One region of the Blautia sp. HCP3S3_D9 genome, then DNA from elsewhere that is predicted to be linked to it. Evidence: riboswitches for the same ligand, from Rfam matches in the RefSeq annotation. Region 1 holds a riboswitch; each other region holds the start of a gene.
The links. Region 1 has a riboswitch for thiamine pyrophosphate ahead of thiS (sulfur carrier protein ThiS). Riboswitches for the same ligand answer to the same signal wherever they lie in the genome.

Region 1 (3,136 bases):
GGAGTCAGCACTTCGCGAACTGCACGAAGAACTGGGAATTCAGGCGCAGCCCCAGGAACTGGAATTTGCCGGAAACTTCCGCATAGCATACGAAAAAGAATTTCACGGGAAAATGTTCCGCGATAATGAGATCGCTTTCGTATACATTTACAGCCAGCCTGTAGACGAAACAAAACTCATCCTGCAGAAAGAAGAACTGGAAACAGTAGAGTGGTTTGACCTTGAAGAAACATATGCAAGCTGTAAAAACCACGATCCGAAATTCTGCGCCCCAACAGGAGGAATGGAAGTCATCATGAGAAAACTGAGAGGAGCGACCGAAGAATGAGATTAAAAAATGTTCTGATCGTCGTAAAAGACATTGAGAAATCCTGCAAATTTTATCATGACCTGTTCGATCTTGACGTAGTTGTTAATAATGACGGCAACATGATCCTCACCGAGGGCCTGGTCTTACAGGACGAAACAATCTGGAAAAAATTCCTGGGAAAAGACGTGATCCCTGAAAATAATTCCTGCGAACTATACTTCGAGGAACATAACATAGAAGCATTTGCCGAAAAACTGGAAAAATTCTATCCGGAAACCAGATATGTAAACAAACTTCTCACCCATGAGTGGGGACAAAAAGCAATTCGATTCTATGATCCTGATGGAAATCTTATAGAAGTAAGAACGCCGATGTGATAAAGTTAGAATCGATTATATAGTAAGTAACACTATTAGAATAAAAATTTCTATATGTCAGAAGGCATAATTGACAACAAGGTTAGCATGTGCTAACATAACAACTGTTATGGAAGATGAGCGCAGAAAACAAACTGAACAAAAATTAATAAAATCCGGCAAAGAAGAATTCCTGAAAAAAGGCTACGCCAAAGCCAATCTCCGGGATATCTGTAAAAACGCAGGGGTCACGACCGGTGCATTTTACTTTTCATTTGAAAACAAAGGAGCATTGCTCTCAGCAATTTTAGCCCCGGTGATCACAGACTATGAAAAAATGTGCAGTACATTTGCACGAAGAGAAGAAGATGATCCGAATACTGCAGATGACAACGAACGGCAGATGATGGAATATCTGTCTGAGCATCGCACAGAAGCAATCATTCTGATGGAAAAATCAGCAGGCAGCCGATATGAGAAATTCCGGCCTCAGATCAGTCAGCAGATGCAGGCAGCATTTACCAGTTACTTCACTAAATTTATGGGCAGCACTCCTGATGCAGAACTTATCAGGATTTTTTTCAAAACTATTTACAGCATGGCACAGAACAGAGATACATTTATCGAAGAAGTTTTTGAGAAAAATATAGATATGATATTCGAATGCATATACAACTACGTTGCCATACAGGACAGAAATTAAAAGTTTGTTTTCATAGCAAAGCAACAACAAACAAAACAAGGACTTCGGTCAACTGAGTATATAGTTTATTGATTTACAAAAGGGGATTGATTTATATGATAACCAAAATAAGGAATAAAGAAAAATATTGAAAAAAGCTTGAAAATTATTTAAAAATTTTGTATAATACTTCGCAAATAGGGAGCTCAAATAGATGGGCTGAGAGTAGACTTGATTAGTCTTGACCTGGAACCTGATTTGGATAATGCCAACGTAGGGAAATAGGAAATACATGTCGTGAATGAATAGACTTGTGTATCGTGCTCTCTGTTTTTTATGTGAACTGGGGGCACCACTTTTCACAGAGCATTTCAGGCGCCGGACAACAGGAAAAGTATGTTGTTCGGCGCCTTTTTGTATACTTTCAGGGTGTTAGAAAGGAGTATATCCATGGTAAAGATTAACGGCGAGGCAAAAGAAATTGCCGGAAAAAATCTGCTGGAGTATCTGATAGAAAACGGATTTAATCCAGATCATCTGGTGGTAGAACGTAATTTAGAGATCATTCAGAAAGAGCAGTTTGGAAGCGTGACAATTCAGGATGAAGATGTGATCGAAGTCCTGCGATTTGTCGGAGGAGGTTGAAATTATTTTAATTGAACTAAGCAGTTATTCGGTTATGAGCAAGTAGCGAAACGGATGGTTTATCCGCTTGACAAGAAAATCTGGTTTATGTATTGCAAGATTTTCGAAAGAAAAACAGGAAAAATTATAAAATATCAGAGCAGCGGACTTAGGTTTTGGAAGAATGGTTTCCAACTTATGGTTGTCATGCTTATGGAATATGACTAAAAAAGAGGAGAACACAATGGAAGATAAATTTGTATTAGGCGGAAAAGAATTTAAGAGTCGATTTATTCTGGGGTCAGGAAAATATAATCTGAATCTGATCAAGGCAGCAGTTGAACAGGGGGGTGCAGAGATCATCACCCTTGCACTTCGACGTGCAAATACTCAGGAAAAGGATAATATCCTGGATTTCATCCCGAAAGGAGTCACACTTCTTCCAAATACATCCGGTGCGAGAAATGCCGAAGAAGCTGTCAGAATCGCAAGGCTGAGCAGAGCCATGGGATGCGGAGATTTTGTAAAAATAGAAATTATGCGTGATGCAAAATATCTTTTTCCGGATAATTATGAGACAGTCAAAGCAACAGAAATTCTGGCAAAGGAAGGCTTCGTTGTGTTGCCATATATGAATCCGGATCTGAATGTGGCAAGAGATCTTCAGAATGCCGGAGCAGCAGCGGTTATGCCATTGGCTGCACCGATCGGAAGCAATAAAGGACTGGCAACAAAAGCCATGATTCAGGTACTGATCGATGAGATTGACCTGCCGATCATTGTAGACGCAGGAATCGGAAAACCATCACAGGCATGCGAAGCTATGGAAATGGGAGCAGCAGCAATCATGGCAAATACAGCAATCGCCACAGCTGGAGATGTACCGGAAATGGCAGCAGCATTTAAACTGGCCATCGAAGCAGGTCGAAAAGCTTACCTTACTGGAATGGGAAGAGTACTTGCCAGAGGTGGAAGTGCATCTGACCCGCTGACTGGATTTTTACGTTAAGGGGGAAGCTGAAATCATGAATGAGGAAAATCAGGTATATTTTGTAGACAGTGATAAACTCCCACCGGCAGCACTGGAGAGAAAGCACCGTCTGGAACAGGACCCGTCTTTTCGTACCAACCATATGGAGTATATGGAGGGGATGCAGGTCATTG
Region 2 (3,136 bases), on a different contig from region 1:
ATGATTCAAAATGTAAACAATAATCAGAACTATTCATCGTATTATTCATCAAAAATAGTAACAATCTCACCATCCAGAATACGGTTTGTATTCTTAACAGCGCAGAAATTACCGCACATACTGCAGGTATCTTCTTTTTCAGGTTTTGCTTCTGCACGGTAGCGTCTTGCCTTTTCCGGATCCATGCTGAGTTTGAACATTTCTTCCCAGTCAAGACGTTTTCTCGCTTCACTCATCTTATAATCCCAGTCAGCAGCGCCAGGAATTCCCTTGGCAATATCAGCAGCATGAGCAGCAATCTTTGCAGCTATAATTCCCTCTTTTACATCAGCTGCATTCGGCAGGCGAAGATGTTCGGCAGGTGTTACATAGCACAGAAAAGCAGCACCGGAATAGGCAGCAATTGCACCTCCAATTGCGGAAGTGATGTGGTCATATCCTGGAGCAACATCCGTTACAAGAGGTCCAAGTACATAGAAAGGAGCACCATGACACAGTGTTTTCTGAATTTCCATATTAGCAGCGATCTGATTCATCGGCATATGTCCAGGACCTTCGATCATAACCTGAACATCTTTTTCCCATGCGCGTTTAGTGAGCTCGCCCAGAGTGATCAGTTCTTCAATCTGTGCAGTATCTGTAGCGTCTGCCAGGCATCCCGGACGGCATGCATCACCCAGACTTAAAGTAATATCATACTCTCTGCAAATGTCCAGAATTTCATCAAAATGCTCATAGAACGGGTTCTCCTGTCCGGTCATTTCCATCCATGCAAACATGATAGAACCACCTCTGGAAACAATGTTCATGAGACGCTTATTTTGTTTAAAACGTGCTGCAGTTGCACGGTTCATACCGCAGTGAATAGTCATAAAATCAACACCATCTTCTGCATGCATACGTACAATATCAATCCATTCTTCAGAAGTGATTTTGCCAAGTGCTTTGTGATAATAGACTACTGCATCATAGATTGGAACTGTACCGATCATCGCAGGACATTCGGAAGTAAGCTTGCGGCGGAAACTTCTGGTATCGCCGTAAGAACTGAGATCCATGATCGCTTCTGCACCCATTTCCACTGCAGAATGTACCTTTTCATATTCCATATCAACGTCTTTCCAGTCTCTGGAAACACCTAAATTTACATTGATTTTTGTTGTCAGTTTTGCACCGACTCCACTTGGACTGATGCATTTATGATTCTTATTACAGGGAATGATAACCTGTCCTTTTGCGATCAGTTTTCTTAATTCATCCACATCAAAATGCTCTTTTTCTGCTACGATCTCCATCTGTGGTGTAATGATTCCGTGACGCGCTGCGTCCATCTGTGTTGTGTAATGTGTCATTTTTTCCTCCTTGCCCTGCACTGTGGGCTGCTGTTGCTGTACACATTTAGCCATTACAAAATGCTGGTACAGTAACGCGAAATGAACTGCGCCTCCTGCATATAGCAGGGACTTGCACCTGCGCATATTCGTAAGTTCTTAAGTAAACTACTGGATTAACAGAGAGTGGTGCCCCCGGTCTGTATGATTAAGAAAGGGGAGCCCGGATCAGAGAAGGATTGATGAGATCAGAGAGGGTTAAACTCCTCGATCCAGTAAGAAATATATACGATATCTTCTGGAAATTTTCGAATAAAAAAGGAAAAACTGCAATACGCCAACAAGCATATTGCAGTCCGGAAGAACTATAACTTTCCCTACGTTGGCATTATCCAAATCAGGTTATGGGTTAAAGCAATACAGCTTACTCTCAGCCTGTTTACACAAGCTCCCCTTGTCTTAATTGTCCACATTGTAACACTCTGATGTGAGAAAGTCAATATGTAAATCAGTTTTTGAATTGATGTAGCAATAGTATTTACTGTGCATGGAGTGAACAGTAATTCAATAGTTATTAGTGAAAAAAAACTGTCATTTTAACGCCCTGTGAGGGACATTGTATAGGCATTTGATGCAGAGGTCCAGGTTTTTCCATTGACTTTTTTGTTTGCGATAACTTTGATTCCGTACTTGACGTTTTTGGTCATGTTGGTAAGGGTAAATGAGGCAGCTGTTGTTGTTCTTACTTTCTTGTAGGAACTGGAGTTTGGATATTTCACGTAAACAGAGTAGTTGTTTGCACCTGCGACTTTGTTCCATTTTACGCTCATAGTACTGCTGGTATTTCCGGCTTTTTTTAGAACGATTCCCATGGAAATATATCGGGTAGTCGGGGTTGTGGTTACGTAGCGTTTGTTATTCAGGAGAAGATAAGGATAAATCTTTACCTGATAAAAGGTGTTTTTGTTTAACGGTAGGGTAAAGGATGGTCTGGTATAGTATTTGGTGATAAGTTTGTGGGCGGCAGAACTCTGATATATAACTTTATAACCTGAGATAGAGTTTGCCGGGTTTACAGTGTTCATGTTAAAGGTATAACCGCCTGTGGATGCGTAAGAGGTTTTGACAGTTACGCTGGAGTAAAGGGTTGTGCATCCGGCGATGCGTGATGAAATCGCTGTTCCGGATGAGGTTAAAGCTGTGATCCTTACTTTGTAGGCTGTGCCGGCTTTTAACTTATTGATCTTTGCTTTATTGCGGCTGTTGTCAAAGTAGCCGAGCAGTTTGTAGGAACCGGAGCTGAAAGGGCTGATGCTGATCGCATATTTCGCAGCATTTGTGACCGGATTCCACTGGACAGTTACAGAATTCTCAGAAGCGGCAATCTGTTTGATACCTGAATCAGAGGTAAGGTAAGAAACACCAGCAGCCTGGGCATTGGAATCATCGACAGAAGGAATATCCGTTTGCTCCGGAGATAATTCAGCAGACTGTTCGACAGGCATAAGCTGAGCAGTTGCTGCAAAAGCTGTAGCTGCGGTTGAAAACGTAAGAACTGCACTGAGAGCGATGCTTACAAAAAACTTTTTAAAACTTCTTGCTTTCATAGTAAAAACCTCCTTTTGAAGCTGAAAAACAAAGGCTGAGATTGTTTTGCAGCTAGTACGCCGAAGCGTGTCTGAACAGTTTTAAATATAATAAAAAAGCTTCGTTGATGTTGCTGTTATTGTAACATAGCGAAGCTTTTTTTCTGTAATCGTTATTGTTCATTCCATTCTCAGTAACGTGGCCCCAATTCATTTCAG
Region 3 (3,136 bases), on a different contig from region 1:
TGCCAGAATAATCAGCACATATCCTGTAAAGCTGTACGTATCCGGAATCTCTCCAAACAAGATAAATCCCAGCATCGTAGCAAAAATAATCTGCGAGTAATCAAAGATGGAAATCTTCCCTGCAGGTGCATAGGTGTATGCAGCCGTAATCGTAAACTGTCCGCCCGCTGCGAATAATCCTGCCATCAGCAATGTCACAAGCTGCTTCATACTCATGGGTGTGAAATGGAACAACATCCAGGGTACAACCGACAAGCAGGAGAAAAATGAAAAATAAAACACGATAACTGGTCCCTTCACTCCGTGAGTTCCCAGTACACGCACCATCGTATACGCAATTCCTGCTCCCAGTCCACCGCAGACTCCGATCAGTGCCGGAACAAGTGCCGCATTCTGAAATCCCGGTTTCACTACAAATAAACATCCGATAAACGCCAGCGCAACACACGCTGCCTGTGCCGGTCTGATCTTTTCCTTTAACAAAAGGAATGAAAAAATAATCGCAAAAAACGGAGATAACTTATTCAGGATCGATGCATCTGCCACCAACAGATGGTCAATGGCATAAAAGTTACACAGAATCCCCAGTGTCCCGCACACACAACGCAGGATCAGCGGTCCCCAGTATTTCTTATCCACCTTCGGCACTGTACGATTCTTACGGAGAATTATCGCTGCAAACACCGCCGCCACCAGATTCCGGAAGAAACTCTTCTCCACAGACGGCAGATCACCTGCCAGACGCACACTCACATTCATACAAGCAAAGAAAAACGCCGACAGGATGATCATTATCATACCCTTTATGTAATTTTCCTGTTTCATCAGATTTAACCTGCCTTTCTGTCCATGCAGACAGCTTCTTTTTCATAATATGCTGTCTGTCATCTACCTGTTAATCATAGCACGGACAATCGTTTTAGTACAAATAGATTTTTTATTCCAGCAACACTCTAAAAGGGGTTGCTGACCTGATTTTACATCCCATTGACTTTTCCAGATGCTTGTGTTACTCTAACACAAGAAAAATCTGCATATAGATGATAACAACGGGAGCCTGTGAGACAGGCTGAGAGGAAGATTGATCTTCGACCGCACCTGATATGGATAATGCCAGCGTAGGGACTGTATTTGTATATTAAAATCTGCCAGTGTGTTATTCCGGCAGATTTTTTTTTGCAGGATTTTATCTGTTTCCTGCACAACTGATAATGTCTGCTTCGGCAGACCAAATCTTCATTTCAAGGAGGTTCATTATTATGAACACAGACAGATCAAAAACACTCAGAATGGTCATGCTCGCCATGATGGTTGCCATCGGCGTTGTCATCTCACCTATTCTGAGAATCGAGGGTATGTGCCCTACTGCACACCTGATAAACATCGTCTGTTCCGTACTTCTGGGACCGTGGTATTCACTTCTTTGTGCCACTCTCATCGGAATCATCCGCATGATGTTTATGGGTATCCCGCCACTTGCACTGACAGGTGCCGTATTCGGCGCATTTTTATCAGGCGTTTTCTACCGCGCTTCTCATGGAAAGATTATCTGCGCAGTGATCGGTGAAATCTTCGGAACCGGTATCATCGGCTCTCTGGTTTCCTATCCTGTAATGGCATTTCTTATGGGCAGAAGCGGACTGAACGCATTTTTCTATACACCAATGTTTCTGGCAGCAACCTGCATGGGCGGCACCATTGCCTATTTCTTCCTGAAAGCATTAAGTCACGCAGGAATGCTTGCCAAATTTCAACAAAGCCTTGGAGCAAAAGTATATGATCGTAAATCAGACAAATCCCAGACAATTAACCAGAGCAGCACAGCCGCTGATTCATTGCATCACTAATCCGATTTCTATTCATGACTGTGCGAATATTATTCTGGCGGCCGGAGGCCGCCCGATCATGGCAGAACATCCGGCAGAAGTAGCTGAAATCACCAGAAGCTCTCATGCACTGGCACTGAATCTTGGAAATATCACCGATGCGCGTATGAAATCCATGCCGGAATCTCTGAAAACTGCTGCCAGTCTCCATATCCCTGTTATGCTTGATCTGGTAGGAACCGCCTGCAGCAATCTGCGTTACGAATTCGCGCAAAATCTTATGAACATCCACATGCCCGAACTCCTTAAAGGAAATATGTCTGAACTTCTTGCCATGTCCGGACAGACCTCACATGCAATCGGAATTGACGCAGGCGTACAGGATGTACTTACAGATGCCAATCGTTCCCATCTGAAAGAACTTTTCCAGGAAAAAGCTTCCCGGTGGAATACCACACTTCTTATCACAGGCAAGGAAGATATGATCGTCTCTGCCAATAAGTGTGAATTTATTACAAACGGCACTCCTGCCATGTCACAGATTACAGGAACCGGATGTATGCTTGGAATGATCTGTGCCACCTATCTGGCAGTTACAGACCCATTTACAGCTGCCGTCTCAGCAGCCAGAGAATTTGGCACAGCAGGAGAAAGAGCAGAGAAAAACAGCTCCGGCCCCGGAAGCTTCCAGACAGAGCTGTTCGATCAATTTTACAATCTTTTATAATCTACAGTTTATCAATAATTTTTTACAAAAAAGTTCCCGTCAGACAATATGGATAAATTTCTTCCATATCATCTGCGGGAACTTTTTATACTATTTCCGCACTGCGCATCTTTCCCAGTTCTCGTCTCGCAAACACAATTGCCAACACAAATGCCGCCGCATCTGCAATCGGTCCTGCATACATCACTCCATCAATTCCCATAAACAATGGGAAGATAATAATCAATGGCAGAAGAAAAATCACCTGTCGTGTCAGAGACATTACAATACCCAGCTTCGCCATACCGATAGAGGTAAAGAAACCGGAAGACACCGGCTGGATCCCATTTGCAAAAGTCATAAACATAAATATTTTCAGATAGTGTTCTGCAAACTGGAAATACAGATTACTTCCTGTTCCGAAGATACCCACGATCTGGTGTGGAAATATCTGGAAACAGAAAAAGAATATCGTTGCAATTACTGTACAGGCAGTTACAGAATAACGGTATGCCTGTCTTACTCTGTCATATTTCTTTGCTCCGTAGTTAAATCCCCAGATTGGCTGACTGCCCTGAGAAATACCAATACAGATTGCCATAAA
Region 4 (3,136 bases), on a different contig from region 1:
TAACCGGGTCAACTACAATATTCTTTGCTTTATATTCCTCCAGTTTATCTGCAATCTTCTCGATCAAAACACCAGAAGATACCATTCCGATCTTTACTGCGTCCGGATAAATATCTGTAAAAATATTGTCCAGTTCCTCTCCCAGAAACTCCGATGTCACTTCCATGATCGCCGTCACCCCTGTGGTATTCTGTGCTGTCAGTGCCGTAATCGCACTCATGGCATAAACGCCGTTTGCAAGCATTGTCTTAATATCTGCCTGGATCCCTGCTCCACCGCTGGAATCACTTCCTGCAATCGTTACTGCTGTTTTCATTTTCTGTTTACTCCTCTTTTCATCTCTCTACAAATAGCATTACTGTTTTCATCCCATCCACTGTACGTAGAAAATTTATGCTAACATGCTTCCACCATTTTCGCGGTAGCTTCTTTCAGCTCTTCTGCTGCTTTTTTTATGTCCGGCTTCGCAAAAATAGCACAGATAACTGCAATTCCACAAAGTCCACATCCTGCCAATTCCTGTACGTTATCTTTTGAAATACCACCGATCGCAATGACCGGAATATCCACTGCTTCACAGATAGCTTTCACTGTTTCGTGATCTACTTCCACTGCATCATCCTTGGAACTGGTTGGAAATACTGCACCTACCCCCAGATAATCTGCACCGCGTTCCTGAGCGAGAAGTGCCTGTTCTACAGTCTGGGCAGATACTCCGACAATCTTATCTTTTCCAAGTTTTGCACGGACATCTCCGGCTTCCATATCACTCTGTCCTACATGAACACCGTCTGCACCAACTTCCAGTGCAAGTTCCACATCATCATCCAGCACAAACGGAACCTGATATTTCGCACAAAGTTCTTTCAGTTCCTTTGCCTCTTTAAGAAAAGTCTCATGATCCAGATGTTTCTCACGAAGCTGTACAAATGTTGCTCCACCCTCCAGTGCTTTCTCAACCTGACTGTAAAGAGTTTCACCATTTAACCAACTTCTGTCTGTCACTGCATAAAGCAGTAAATCTTTCTTATCGCACTTCATATTTCGCACCCTCATCTAACTGTTCTTTTGTCATATTATAAATTGCATCAATGATCCTGTTTCTGTAAGTAGAATTGCCGTCACCTTTCTGCATATAACTCCATCCGATTTCTCCTGCAAGTCCCATTGCGCCGACTGCTGCAGCTGCTGCTTCTAACTTCTGTTCTGGGTTTGCGACAAGATATGCTGTCATAAGACCGGATAACTGGCATCCTGTTCCTGTGATCCTTCCCATTTCCGGACGGCCATTACGGATCACATAGCATTTCTCTCCGTCACTGACAAGGTCGATCGCTCCTGTTATGGCAACAATGCTTCCTGATTTCTCTGCAAATTTCTTTGCAAATGCAACTGCTTCATCCAGATTCTCTTCTGACACTGCGTCAGCTACATCTGCATCAACGCCCTTGGTTGTACCACTTCCTGCTGCCAGTGTCTTAACTTCTGAAATATTTCCACGGATCACATTAAGCTTTAACTCCTGCATCAGCTTCACTGCTGTATTTGTTCGAAGAGAACTTGCTCCGGCACCAACTGGATCCAGCAGAACTACATGTCCCAATTCATTAGCCTTATGCCCTGCTTTCAGCATTCCTTCGATTGTTCTCACATTCAGAGTTCCGATATTGATATTCAGCCCTCCGCAGATTGCTGTAATTTCCTCTACATCCTGCGGCTCATCTGACATGATCGGGCTTGCCCCGCTCGCAAGGATTACATTTGCCACATCATTTACTGTGACATAATTAGTGATATTGTGGACAAGAGGTTCTCTTTCTCTGACATTCTGTAAACATGTACCCAGCATAATTCTTATCTCCTTTTCGTCGTTTTTAATGACACCTGAAAGACTTCGGAAAAACGGCATAAAAAAACAAATATACCTGTTTGATATATCTGCTCAAATTCACGTTTGTATTTATACTTACGTATCCATTCCCTACGTTGGCATTATCCAAATCAGGTTTGCAGGTCTGGGCATTCATCCCACTCTCAGCCTGCTTGATACGCAAGCTCCCTGTTGTTCATTATTTTGTTGTTCATTACTCTTTTCTTCTTTATTATACATAATATTCAGATTTTGGCAAGTTTTTTATAACGTAAAAAGAATTTTAATCTGCTCTCAATTTATTTTTTGACATAAAAAAACTTCCGTGCAGAAGTTTTTTTATTCCGCACGGAAGTTCTTTTGTTGTTGTTATGAAAACTTTTCTTATGGCCTTTTATGTTCTGATAAGGTTTAGAGCGTGTTCTAGAGCGTATTTGAAAAATCATTCCCACAATCTGCACACCCCACTTTACGGTGTATTTTGTCCGAATTCGGTTGTCGTATTAGAATTCTGGTTCAATTAAACCGTAAGTATTACCTTTACGTTTGTAGACTACGTTTACCTGCTCGGTCTCTGCATTATAGAATACAAAGAAGTTATGTCCAAGAAGTTCCATCTGTACGCATGCATCTTCCGGATACATTGGTTTAATCCCGAATTTCTTGGTACGGATGATCTTAACATCTTCATCTTCATCATAATCTTTATCCAGATATGCTTTCTGGAAGTTTGCAGCTGCCTGCTGTTTGTCTACAATTTTATTTTTGTACTTGCGAAGCTGACGTTCAATGACTTCTTCAACCAGATCGATTGATACATACATGTCATTGCTTACCTGTTCGGAACGGATAATGTTTCCTTTTACAGGGATTGTTACTTCGATTTTCTGTCTTTCTTTTTCAACACTTAAAGTTACTACAACTTCGGTGTCAGGAGTGAAATACCTTTCCAGTTTACTGAGCTTGTCCTGGACCGCTGTCTTAAGACCTTCTGTAACTGTAATATTCTTTCCGCTGATGATAAATTTCATGCTTCCATCCCCTTTGCTGTTTGATGAATCTATTATAACACACCTTTTTGAATTTTAACACTATTTTATTAAAATTTCACATTTTTTCTGTTTACTTCAGGAATAGAAGAGGAATTCTTGTCCTATTATGTCGAAATTTGGCAACTATTCAGTAGTCTATTATCCTGTATCTCATTGCCAGATGCATTTTTTACGTTCACCGCGCGGGATATTATCAGTGAACAGTAAAATTTTT

Region 2: another riboswitch for thiamine pyrophosphate. It lies ahead of thiC (phosphomethylpyrimidine synthase ThiC); the one in region 1 lies ahead of thiS (sulfur carrier protein ThiS).
Region 3: another riboswitch for thiamine pyrophosphate. It lies ahead of thiW (energy coupling factor transporter S component ThiW); the one in region 1 lies ahead of thiS (sulfur carrier protein ThiS).
Region 4: another riboswitch for thiamine pyrophosphate. It lies ahead of thiM (hydroxyethylthiazole kinase); the one in region 1 lies ahead of thiS (sulfur carrier protein ThiS).

The regions. Positions count from the first base shown of each region.
Region 1 covers NZ_JBQHWS010000029.1:12,410-15,545, reverse strand. The annotation lists gene ACTNES_RS07865 (NUDIX hydrolase) at 1-328, shown strand, start outside; gene ACTNES_RS07860 (VOC family protein) at 325-687, shown strand; gene ACTNES_RS07855 (TetR/AcrR family transcriptional regulator) at 758-1,369, shown strand; TPP riboswitch at 1,538-1,645, shown strand; gene thiS (sulfur carrier protein ThiS) at 1,799-1,993, shown strand; gene ACTNES_RS07845 (thiazole synthase) at 2,217-2,981, shown strand; gene thiH (2-iminoacetate synthase ThiH) at 2,998-3,136, shown strand, end outside.
Region 2 covers NZ_JBQHWS010000002.1:7,076-10,211, reverse strand. The annotation lists gene thiC (phosphomethylpyrimidine synthase ThiC) at 42-1,352, opposite strand; TPP riboswitch at 1,688-1,796, opposite strand; gene ACTNES_RS00840 (fibronectin type III domain-containing protein) at 1,928-2,938, opposite strand.
Region 3 covers NZ_JBQHWS010000125.1:4,612-7,747, reverse strand. The annotation lists gene ACTNES_RS17025 (DMT family transporter) at 1-825, opposite strand, end outside; TPP riboswitch at 1,040-1,143, shown strand; gene thiW (energy coupling factor transporter S component ThiW) at 1,260-1,847, shown strand; gene thiM (hydroxyethylthiazole kinase) at 1,777-2,553, shown strand; gene ACTNES_RS17010 (MATE family efflux transporter) at 2,639-3,136, opposite strand, start outside.
Region 4 covers NZ_JBQHWS010000095.1:9,021-12,156, forward strand. The annotation lists gene thiD (bifunctional hydroxymethylpyrimidine kinase/phosphomethylpyrimidine kinase) at 1-316, opposite strand, end outside; gene thiE (thiamine phosphate synthase) at 397-1,041, opposite strand; gene thiM (hydroxyethylthiazole kinase) at 1,028-1,849, opposite strand; TPP riboswitch at 1,962-2,072, opposite strand; gene ACTNES_RS15160 (DUF6783 domain-containing protein) at 2,170-2,361, opposite strand; partial or broken gene ACTNES_RS15165 (hypothetical protein) at 2,338-2,394, shown strand; gene hpf (ribosome hibernation-promoting factor, HPF/YfiA family) at 2,374-2,901, opposite strand.